Regions from separate parts of the Xanthomonas hawaiiensis genome, predicted to be linked through region 2. Evidence: riboswitches for the same ligand, from Rfam matches in the RefSeq annotation. Region 2 holds a riboswitch; the other holds the start of a gene.
What was found. Region 2 has a riboswitch for cobalamin ahead of PG878_RS19800 (ribonucleoside-diphosphate reductase subunit alpha). Riboswitches for the same ligand answer to the same signal wherever they lie in the genome.
Positions count from the first base shown of each region.

Region 1 (5,759 bases), 380 kb from region 2:
CAATCTGTTCTCTGCGGTGCTGGGTGGCGACAGCCTGCCCGAGCGCAAGCCCAGCCCGGCGCCGTTGCTGCACCTGGCGCAGCAGTTCGCGCAGCCGCCGGTGCGCTGCCTGATGGTCGGCGATTCGGGGACCGATCTGCAGGCCGGCCACGCCGCCGGCATGCCGGTGGCGCTGGTGCGCTACGGCTATCCGCGCGACCTGGATCTGGCCACGGCCGACGTGGTGCTGCTGATGGACGACCTGCGCGAGTTGCTGCAGCTGCGTTGACGCGATGCCGCGTAGCGCCTCGGTGCAGCGCGAAGATCTGGAGATATGGTGTAGGCGCCGCTTCAGCCGCGACAGGCTTTCCCGCGAACGCCCGTCGCGGCTGAAGCCGCTCCTACAGCCCATGACGCAGCAAGCCCCTCTCCCCTCGGGAGAGGGGTTGGGGTGAGGGTCCGGGAGCGTAGCGGGCGCCGAACTGTCAGGTTCGTGCCGCCATGCATGAGTACGAGGACGGCTGTTTGCGTTCGGCTGCCAGCGGCCCTGATCGCGAGCGACCAATTGCGCGATGCGTCGCGCACGCCTGCGTTGAGAATGCGCGCATCTACATCCGACGCGGTCGCACATGCCGCCTTTCGTAGGAGTCAACTGTCATGCACCTGCGATGGCAGGAGGAGCGTACGGGGCCTGATCGCGCGCGATGGCGTTGAGCCAGCGCAGGAACTTGTGCATGCAGGCGACGATGGCGACCTTGGCCGGTTTGCCGCCTGCGCGCATGCGCGCGTAAGTGTTGGCCAAGGGGGATTCGGCGCGGATGCTGGCCCAGGTGGCCATGTACAGCACGCGCCGCACGTCGGCACGTCCGCCTTTGATGCGGCGTTGGCCTTTCCAGCAGCCGCTGTCGTGATTGAACGGGGCCAGCCCGACCAGGGCAGCGAGCTTGCGTGGCGGCAGCGTGCCCAGCTCTGGCAACCGCGCGGCCAGAACCGCGCGCAGGATCGTGCCGAGCCCAGGCACCTTAGGGAGGCTCGAGCAGGTCTTGCCCTGCTGCCCGATCTCCTGCGTCAACGTCTGGATCTGCTGGTTCAGCAGGGCGATCACCTCTCGGCAGTGGCGTTGCACCTCAGGGCGGGTGATGTGCTCCAGGCGCCGCCGATGGGCATCGCGCTGGCCCACCAGGGTGGCACGCAGGTCCAGCAGTTCGCGAAGAGACTGCTGGTGCCCGGGCACCACGGGCGTGGGGGTGGTCGGGATGTGCTGGGCGGCGATGGCCAGCAGGCGCGCGTCCAGGACATCGGTTTTGGCATGCAGGCCCAAGGCCTGGGCTAGCTTGCGCGGACGATCAGCGGCCATCCGCACTGCCGGCAGGTCCGCCTCTCGGAGCACCTGCAGCACGGCATGTTCGTAGCCGCCACTGGCTTCCAGCACGATCCGCTCGCAGCCCAGCTCGGCCAGGCGTTGGGCCAGCGCACGCTGCCCCTGTGGCGTATTGGCTTGGGTCCAGGTCTGCTCGTCCGGCAGGACATGAATGACCAGTTCGGCCTTGGATACATCGATCCCGACATAGCGTCGCATAGACGTTCTCCGCAGTAGACTCAGGCACGAGAGCACTCCTGCCGACGCCCATGCTTGTGGAGTTCGAGCTCGCGACTCGGGCAACTGTTCGGGCTGATGAGGCAGGAGATACGGGGTGCGGCGGCGCTGACTCCTACTCGTGCTTGCTGGCACTGCGGCTAAACGGCCTGCCGCACTCCGCTCTCACCTGCAACGATAGACCCTCATTTGACACAAGCGGCTTCAGCCGCGATGGGCGTTACCGATAAAGCCCGTCGCGGCTGAAGCCGCTCCTACGAAAAAGACGCGTGTTGTGGCCGCGCTGTTGCCCCGCGCCACGCCCGCCGGCGCAGCGCGGGGCGCCGGCTCAGCGCGCCGCCGGCGCGTAGCGCAGGGTCAGCGCGTATTCGCGGCCCGGCTGGTTGTACCAGTTCACCGTCTGGTAGTCGCGATCGAACACGTTGCTGGCCTTGGCCTGCAGCGTCCAGTCCGGGGTGAACGCGTATTCCGCGCGCAGGTCGACGGTGCCGTAGCCGGCCAGGCGCACGCGGTTGGCCGCGTCGTCGAAGCGGTGGCCGCTGCCGAAGACGGTGACGCCGAGCTTGACCGGGCCGATGCCGCGGTCCACGTCCAGGCGCGCGGTGTTCTGCGCGCGGCGCGCCAGCCAGTTGTCGCGGTTGTCGCCGTCGCTGCGGTTGCGCGGGTCGGTGTGGCTCAACTGTGCCGACAGTTCCCAGCCGGCCAGCAGCGCATAGCCGGTCAGTTCGGCGCCGCGGATGCGCGCTTCGTCCACGTTGACCGGCAGGAAGCTGACCGCGTCGTAGGAGATCAGGTCCTTGACCCGGGTCTCGTAGGCGTTGAAGGTCCAGTTCCAGCTGTCGGCGTACTGCGCCACGCCCAGGTTGCCGCTCTTGGAACGCTCCGGCTTCAACTCCGGATTGCCGGCGAACGGGTAGTACAGGTCGTTGAAGGTCGGCGCCTTGAAGCCGGTGCCGACGCTGGCGGTGAGCTTGAGGCCATGCGCCAGCGCCAGGCCCCAGCCGAGGCTGCCGGTGGTGTGCTCGCCGAACTGCTCGTTGTCGTCGCTGCGCACGCTGGCCTGCACCTGCTGCGCGCCGAAGCGGCCCTGGTACTCGGCGAACGCGCCGGTGTTGTCGCGGCTGTCGACGTCGAAAGCGGTGGTGCTGGCGACGTGCTCGCGTTGCCAGTCGCTGCCGACGCTGAGCAGGTGGCCTTCGGCCAGGGTGATGTCGCCCTGCAGCGCGGCGGTGTCGCGGCGGCTGTCGAAGGTGCTGACGAAGTTGCGGGTGCGCGCGCCGGGGGCACGGTAGTAGCTGTCGGCGTCGTCGACGTTGCGGCCGAGCTGCGCGGCCAGGTGCAGGCGATCGGACGGGGTCCAGTCGAGCTTGCCGCCGAACACCTGCTGGGTGTTGTCGGCCTCGTTGCCGGCGAACAGCGGATCGCCGTCGTATTCGTTGCGGCTGTCGATGTTCAGCGCCTGGCCTTCGATGCGCAGCGTGTCGGTCAGCGCGTAGCCGCCGCGCGCGCTCAGCGAGACGTTGCGGTAGCCGTCGCGGTCGGGCTGGTCGACGAAGCAGCCGGCGAACAGCGTGGCCGAGCCGTTGCAGGCATTGATGCCGTCGGTCTTCTGGTAGCCGCCCTGCACGGCCAGCCAGCCACGTTCGCCGCGGTTGCTGAAGCCGGCGCCGGCCTCGCGTAGGCCGTGGCTGCCGCCGCCCAGGCTCAGGTTCTGCTGGAAGCCCTGGCCGCCGCGGCGGGTGAAGATCTGGATGACGCCGCCGATCGCGTCGGAGCCGTACAGGCTCGAACGCGGGCCGCGCACGATCTCGATGCGCTCGATCTGGCTCAGCGGCAGGTCCTGGAACGCGGCCAGGCCGGCGCTGGCCGAGCCGATGCGCACGCCGTCCACCAGCACCAGCACGTGGTCCGATTCGCTGCCGCGCAGGCTCAGCGTGGTCAGCTTGCCCAGGCCGCCCTGGTTGGAGATGCCGATGCCGGCGCGGCCCTGCAGCAGCTGCGCCAGCGACGTGGCCTGGCTGCGCTCGATCTCCGCGCGGTCGATGACCTGCGCCGGGACCACGCTGTCCTCCACCGAGATCTGGGTGCGGGTGGCGGTGACCAGGACCTGGTCGAGGTCGGTGGCGGCGTCGGCGGCGTCGGCGGCGTGGGCCAGCGCGGGCAGGGACAGGACGGACGCGATCGCGACCGAAAGCAGGCGGGACGACATGGGTGGCAACTCCGGCGCGCGGCTGCGCGCTGTGACGGCGAGGGAGTCACGAACGGAAGGTGCAAGCGGACGGCGCCGGACGCGGCGCGGCACGCCGCGACGCCCTCCGCATCGCAACCAGTGAACTGCAAGGCCGGTCTCCGGGCTGGCGATCGGGGAGGCGGACCTCCCGGCTGCGACGCCTTCCCATGCCGAGGCACAGTGGCGCAGGTCGTCAGCGCGGATCGCTTACCGTTGCGGGGGCAGCGCCGGCCTTGTCGCAAGACGCACCGGCTTCCCGTTTCAACCCGCTGGCCGGAGCCGGCGGGTCACCTTGAAGCGGCGCGATTGTACGCGATCGCCGCTGGCTACGCGGCTTGGGGCGTTTCATCGACTCCCGAGTACGCCGCGTTGGCTCTGGCAGGCATGCCGCCAGAGCCGCGCCTGCCAGAGCCAGCCCGAAGGGCGCGATCGAGTGCGCCCGTGGCCGCGTGATCGCTCGGGCGTGAACTGACGTTTTCCCCTTGTCCCAGGTACGCGCCATCACGGCGCGGCACGCTCAGGGATGGAGGACACGCCCTAGTCGGCGTGGGTACCGTGGCCGTCGTCGCCGCCGTGATGGTCGCCCATCGGCGTGTCGTGCGTGTCGGGCGCGTAGGCGCCGTCGGCGTCATCGTCGCCGCGCGTGTCGTCGCGGTCGAAATGGGTGGTCGCCACCGGCCCGGCGACCGGCAGGCCGCGCTGCGCCGGCAGCGCCGCCGTCGCGGTCTCCAGCTCGCCCAGCAACTGCGCGCGCCGCGCCTCGGACAGTTCCTGCCAGTGGCAGCCGCTGAGCGCGCCTTCCAGCGAATACAGCAGGTTGAGGCTGGGCTTGAAGCCGGCGCGCTTGACCTTGACGAAGGCGCCGACCGCGCCGGCCGCCTCCAGGTCCTGCTGCGTGCGCACGCCGACCTGGCGCAGCCAGGCCGCGCTCTTGGGGCCGATGTTGCGCAGCTTGGCGGTGCTCATCGCAGGCTGTCGACGAAGACCTGGGCGATCGCTTCCAGGCCGCGCTGGTCGTCGGCGTCGAAGCGGGCCAGGTCGGGGCTGTCCAGGTCGAACACGCCGACCAGCGCGCTGTCGCGCAGCAGCGGCACCACCAGTTCCGAGCGCGAGGCGGAATCGCAGGCGATGTGCCCGGGGAACGCCTCCACGTCGTCGATGCGCTGGGTCTGGCCGCTGCTGGCGGCCGCGCCGCACACGCCCTTGTGCAGCGGAATGCGCACGCAGGCGGGCAGGCCCTGGAACGGGCCGACCACCAGTTCCTTGCCGTCGTAGAGGTAGAAACCGACCCAGTTCAGCCGCGGCAGCGCGTGATACACCAGCGCGGCCAGGTTGGCGGCGTTGGCGATGCGGTCGGGCTCCCCGGCGACCAGGGCACGGGCCTGGTCGAGCAACTGGGCGTACTGTTCCGGCTTGCTGCCGGTGAGCGAGGACGAGGCGAACATCGCGCGAGTCTAGCAGCGCGTTGCGTCCGTCGGCACCGCGGCGGCTGACGCGCGCGGCGCGCCCGGCTATCCTGCGCGCCGCCGCGCGTCCCGCCGGCCAACCGACAGGGTTTCGCATGGCTGTTCCCGCCTTCTACGTCACCGGCACCGACACCGGCATCGGCAAGACCATCGCCAGCACCGCGCTGCTGCATGCCTTGCGCGCGCGCGGCCAACGCGCGGTGGGCATGAAGCCGGTCGCCAGCGGGTGCAGCCGCGACGCCGACGGCTGGCGCAACGAGGACGCGCTGGCCCTGCAGGACGCCAGCGCGCCGCGTCCGGCCTACGCCGATCTCAATCCCTACGCGCTGCCGCTGCCGCTGGCGCCGGAACTGGCCGCCGCCGATGCCGGCGTGGAACTGGAACTGGCGCCGATCGCCGCCGCGTTCGCGCGCCTGCGCGCACAGGCCGACGTGGTGGTGGTGGAAGGCGTGGGCGGCTGGGCGGCGCCGCTGTCGGCGACGCTGGA
Region 1 is NZ_CP115873.1:4,244,746-4,250,504, reverse strand. Features, by position in the region: gene gph (phosphoglycolate phosphatase) at 1-268, shown strand, start outside; gene PG878_RS18035 (IS110 family transposase) at 635-1,558, opposite strand; gene btuB (TonB-dependent vitamin B12 receptor) at 1,905-3,785, opposite strand; cobalamin riboswitch at 3,900-4,116, opposite strand; gene PG878_RS18025 (TfoX/Sxy family protein) at 4,344-4,772, opposite strand; gene PG878_RS18020 (GAF domain-containing protein) at 4,769-5,251, opposite strand; gene bioD (dethiobiotin synthase) at 5,368-5,759, shown strand, end outside.
Region 1: linked by a shared signal. The riboswitch ahead of btuB (TonB-dependent vitamin B12 receptor) and the one ahead of PG878_RS19800 (ribonucleoside-diphosphate reductase subunit alpha) in region 2 are both predicted to bind cobalamin.

Region 2 (5,759 bases):
ACTCGCTGATGTCGATGTCGTTGGAACGCACGTAGTAGGTGGTCTTCAGGCCTTCCTTCCACGCGGTCATGTGCAGGTCCAGCAGGGTGCTGGCGCGGATGCCGCTGGGCACGTAGAAGTTGAAGCTGATCGACTGGTCGACGTGGCGCTGGCGGCGCGCGTTCTGGCGCACGCTGGCGAACTGGTCGACCTTGTAGGCGCCCTTCTCGTAATACGGATAGGTGTCCACGGTCAGCCCCGGTGCCACCACCGGACGGCGGAAGTCCTTCTTCTCTTCGTAGTAGAACGCGCTGTAGATCGGGTCGATCGAGGCGGTGGAGCCGGCGATCTGCGCGGTGCTCATGTTCGGCGCCACCGCCACCATCCAGGCGTTGCGTACGCCGTGCACGCTCACCTGCGCGGCCAGTTCCTGCCACTCGGCGCTGTCGTAGCCGCGCTTGGTGAAGTATTCGCCGTTCTGCCAGTCGCTGCCCTTGAACACCTTGTACGCGCCCTTCTCCTTGGCCAGCGCCAGGCTCGCCTGGATGGTCAGGTAGTTGATGCGCTCGTACAGCGAGTCGCTGTACGCCTCGGCATCCGGCGAATTCCAGTCGATGCCCTTCTGCGCCAGCAGGTGGTGCCAGCCGAAGGTGCCCAGGCCGATCGCGCGGTACTTCTGGTTGGTGATGGTGGCCTGCGGCACCGGCAGCTCGTTGAGGTCGATGACGTTGTCGAGCATGCGCACCTGCACGCGGATCAGCCGCTCCAGGATGTCCGGCGACAGCAGGTCCGGCTGCGCGGTGACCGCGCGGCCCAGGTTCACCGAGGACAGGTTGCACACGACGAAGTCGCCGGCCTGCTTGGTGGTGACGATCTGGTCGCCGCTGATCATCTCCTGGATGACCCGCGTCGGGCTCATGTTCTGCAGGATCTCGGTGCACAGGTTGCTGGAATAGACCATGCCCTGGTGCTTGTTCGGGTTCATGCGATTGACTTCGTCGCGATAGAACATGAACGGGTTGCCGGTCTCCAGCTGGCTGACCATGATCCGCTTGAACATGTCGATGGCCTTGACCACCTTGCGGCCGATGCGCTCGTCGGCCACCACTTCCTCGTAACGCGCGCGGAAGCTGCCTTCGCCGCGCTTCTCGTCGAAGAAGTCCTGCAGGTACCAGCCCTTGACCTCCTTCACCTCGTGCGGGTCGAACAGGTACCACTCGCCGCGGCGCTCCACCGCTTCCATGAAGATGTCCGGCACGCACACCGCGGTGAACACGTCGTGCGCGCGCAGGCGCTGGTCGCCGTTGTTCAGGCGCAGATCCAGGAACGCCTCGATGTCGCGGTGCCAGATGTCCAGGTACACGGCGATGGCGCCCTTGCGCTGGCCGAGCTGGTCCACCGACACGGCGGTGTTGTTGAGCTGCTTGATCCACGGCACCACGCCGCCGCTGGAGTTCTTGACCCCGCGGATCGCCGAGCCGGACGAACGCACGTAGCCCAGGTAGGCGCCGACGCCGCCGCCGTGCTTGGACACGCGCGCCACGTCGGTGTTGGAGTCGTAGATGCCCTGCAGGCTGTCGTCGACGGTGTCGATGAAACAGCTCGACAGCTGCCCGCCGATCTTGCCGGCGTTGGCCAGGGTCGGCGTGGCCACGGTCATGTACAGGTTGGACAGCGCCCAGTAGGCCTCGCCGACCAGCTGCATGCGGCGCTCGCGCGGCTTCTCGTCCTGCATCAGGTACAGGGCGATGGTCAGCCAGCGCTCCTGCGGCAGTTCGTAGACCTTGCGCGAGTTGTCGGTGGCCAGGTAGCGCGTGGCCAGCAGGTAGAGGCCGTTGTAGGCGAACAGCTTGTCGCGCTCCGGATCGATCATGCGGCCGGCTTCGGCCAGTTCGTCCTTGGAATAGTTCTTGAGGATGTCGATCGAGTACACGCCGCGGTCGGCCAGGCTTTCCTGCAGGCCGACGTAGGAGCCGTACTTCTCGCCGGCATCGTAGAAACGGTTCTTGCTGGCGCGCTTGTACAGGCGGTCCAGGTACAGGCGCGCGGCGAAGTACTCCCACTCCGGCGTGGCGATGTCCACGCGCGACTCGGCCTCGCGGATCAGGTAGTCGACCATGTCGTCGGCCGACAGGCTTTCCTTCTTCTCGATGAAGGCGAAGGCCTTGCGCTCGTAGTCGCTCACGTCCAGTTGCGGGAACTCGGCGTGGATCCGGTCCAGGGTGCGCTGCAGGCGCGAGCGGTCGAAGGCCATGCGGCGGTTGCCGCCGTCCTTGACGATCCAGGTCACGGCGCGCTGGTCGTTGCTCGGCTCGCTGCTGGCCGTCGGCTCCGGCTGGGCAGTGGCGGCAGCGGTCGTGGGGTCGACGGCGGCGTCGACGGACGCGGTGGCCGGCAGGCTGTGGGTCTGGCTCATGAAGGTCTCCAAGCGTGGTGCACGCGGCCGCCCGACCCTCGCAGGCAGCGGTCCGACCGGGTTCGCAGGTGGGCAGGCGGTGTCGCGAAGACTGCAAACGGCGCAGGCACCGGGCCTGCGGGCGGTCAACGCTGCACCGACCCTCTCCCCCCGGAGAGCGCGCGGTCGGCGCCGCGCGGTGTGCTTCGCGCGGCTGTCGGCAGGTCTTCGGGCTGATGGGCAACGGCCGTGGCCGGTTCCTAGCCCGTCGCTTCCCAAGGCGGGCGCCTCAGTGCGGATGACGGGTTCGTTCCCAATTACCGCTGCGGGGCAGCGCCGGAATTGGCGTTGGCACGCCGCACCGGCTTCCCTTTTGATCCCGCGGCTTGGGGCCGCCGGAACCGACCACCCCAAGATAGTGTGGTCGGTCGACGACGTCAACGCTAAATATGGGTGGAATGACGAAAACCTAAGCCTGGCAATGGTTTGCCGACGACGGCCGATTCCGGTCCCGCCGCGGCGACCGTTCGCGGCCGTGACGGGGCCGTGAAGCCGGCCGCGGACAGGGGCGTTGGAGTCCCCAGACGGCCCCCGACACGGCTGCCTCGCCTATGGCCGGCATGGCACCACCGCGCCGCTGGCGTCGGTGCAGGTGCCGGTGTGGACGACACCGCCGTCCTGCACGCTGGTGCTGCCCTGGTAACTGCCCTGTGCGCCGTCGACGCTGCTCTGGCGGCTGCCGCTGAGCGTGCCGTCGGCGGCGCGGGCCAGGCTGCCGCTGCTGCTGGCACTGGCGCCGTCGGCGCGCCGCACACTGGCACTGCCCTGGCGGCTGGCGCTGCCGTCGGCGTTGCGCTCGCTGCTGCCCTGGCGCGTGGCGCTGCCGCCGGCGGCCGTCGTGCGGGTGGCCGCGCTGCTCGCGCTGGCATTGCCCTGGCCGTCGGCCTGCCATTGGCGGGCGCGCTGCACGCTGCCGTGGGCGCCGCTGGCGCTGGCCTGCACGGCGGCGTGGCGGGTGCCCTCGGTGCCGCCGGCGGTGCGCGTGCGGGTGTGCTCGCGTGCCTGGGCGACGGGCGCGGCGAGGACGCTGGCGGCCAGCGCCAGCAGCAAGGAGGTGGTGCGAGGGGACAGCGACATGGCGTTCTCCGGTGACGGCAGCGGGCGTGCTGCCAGGCACCACCGTAGTCGTGGCGCCGGCGCGCGGGGCGCCGCATCGGCCAGCAAATGTTGCCGCAAGCCGCGGCGGAAACATCCGCTTACAGATGCGCCGCCATCGCCGTTGCCGCCAGGCCGCGGCGCAGCCGATAGTGATGTCCATGCACGATGCCGCGCCCACTCCCCGCCTGCTGCTGGTCGACGACGACGACCGCCTGCGCGCCCTGCTGTGCCGCTACCTGGAGAGCCAGGGCTTCGCGGTCAAGGCGGTGGCCGACGGCGTGCACCTGCAGCAGGCGCTGGCGCGCGGCCATTACGATCTGGTGGTGCTGGACCTGATGCTGCCCGGCGAGAACGGCCTGGAGATCTGCCGTCGCCTGCGCGGCCAGGGCGACGCCACCCCGATCGTGATGCTGACCGCCAAGGGCGATGAGATCGACCGCATCGTCGGCCTGGAGATCGGCGCCGACGACTACCTGCCCAAGCCGGTCAACCCGCGCGAGCTGCTGGCGCGGATCCGCGCGGTGCTGCGCCGTACCCGCCCGGGCGGTGCCGGCGCGCCGCAGCCGGACGGCGGCGAGATCGGCTTCGGCCGTTTCCGCCTGCACCTGGGACGGCGCGAACTGCGTCGCGACGGCGAACCGCTGAAGCTGACCACCGCCGAGTTCGCGGTGCTGTCGGTGCTGCTGCGGCACCCGCAGCAGCCGCTGAGCCGCGACCGCCTGTCCAGCCTGGCGCACGGCCGCGAACACGAGCCGCTGGGCCGCAGCATCGACGTGATCGTCGCGCGGCTGCGCAAGCTGCTGGAAGACGACGTGCGCACGCCGCGGCTGATCCAGACGGTGTGGGGCGTGGGCTATGTGTACGTGCCGCCGGAGCCGCAAGCGTGAGCGCACCTGCCTCTCGCGCCAGCGGCTGGCCGCGCAGCCTGTTCGGGCAACTGGCGCTGGTGATCGCCCTGGTGCTGGCCGGCGCCGGCCTGCTGGCACTGCTGCTCGGCCGCGAACTGGCACTGCGGCCGGCAGCGCAGCAGCAACTGCGCGTGCTGCACGGCTTCGCCAATGTCGCCGAGGCGCTGCAGCGCTCGCCGGCCGCCGCAGCGCTGGCGCCGGCGTTGCGCGAGGCCGGGCTGCAACTGCGCAGCGCGCCGCCCACCGCCAATGCCGCCGGCCCGCTGGTCGACGCCGTGCAGCGCCGCGCAGCCGACCAGCTCGGCCCCGGGCGCGCGTTGCGGCGCGACGCCGACGGCACCCTGTGGCTGCAGTTGGCCACGCCCACGCCGCTGTGGATCGCGTTCTCCAGCCAGCCGCGCGGGCACGGCCTGCGGCGATTCTCGGTGGCGATGCTGGCCGGCTGCACGCTGCTGGTCTGGCTCGCCGCTGCGCTGGTCGCGCGGCGCCTGGTGCGGCCGCTGCGGCAACTGGCGCAGGCCGCGCCGCACCTGGTGCGCGGCGAACAGGCCGCACCGATCGCCAGCGGCGGCCCGCGCGAAGTCGCCGCGCTGGCGCAGGCGCTCACCGAGGCCAGCGCCGACGTGCGCCACGCCGCGGCCGAGCGTGCGCTGCTGCTGGCCGGCATCTCCCACGACCTGCGCACCCCGCTGACCCGGCTGCAGTACGCGCTGGCGCTGCTGCCGCAGGTGGAGCCGGAACTGCGCGAGGGCATGGAGCGGGACATCGGCGAGATCGACGCGATCCTGGCGCAGTTCATCGCCTACGCCCGCGACGGCCGCGACGAACCCGCCGTGGCCCTGGACCTGGCCGACCTCTGCCGGCAGGCGCTGGGCGCGGCGCAGCCCGGCTGGGAGGCCGTCCTGCCCGCGCAGGCGCCGCTGCACGGGCGGCCATTGGCGCTGCAGCGTGCGCTCGGCAACCTCATCGGCAACGCCGAACGGCACGGCGCCGCGCCGTTCCAGCTGCGCCTGCACGGCGACGGCGGCGATGGCTGGCGCATCGAGGTGCGCGACCACGGCCCCGGCCTGGACCCGGCGCTGGCGGCGCGCGCACTGCAGCCGTTCGTGCACGGCGGCCATGGCGGCAGCGGACTGGGCCTGGCGATCGTCGAGCGGGTCGCACGCCAGCATCGCGGCGCGTTGCTGCTGCAGCCGATCGCCCCACACGGCCTGTGCGCCATCCTGCATCTGCGCCCGGCATGAACCCGGCGCGCGCCGGCGCCTGCAGCGGCCGATCGCGCCACGACGCCCCTCGCCGTCCTTCAAGGAGTGATCCGC
Region 2 is NZ_CP115873.1:4,627,281-4,633,039, forward strand. Features, by position in the region: gene PG878_RS19800 (ribonucleoside-diphosphate reductase subunit alpha) at 1-2,395, opposite strand, end outside; cobalamin riboswitch at 2,577-2,795, opposite strand; gene PG878_RS19805 (hypothetical protein) at 2,984-3,511, opposite strand; gene ompR (osmolarity response regulator transcription factor OmpR) at 3,685-4,419, shown strand; gene PG878_RS19815 (ATP-binding protein) at 4,416-5,684, shown strand.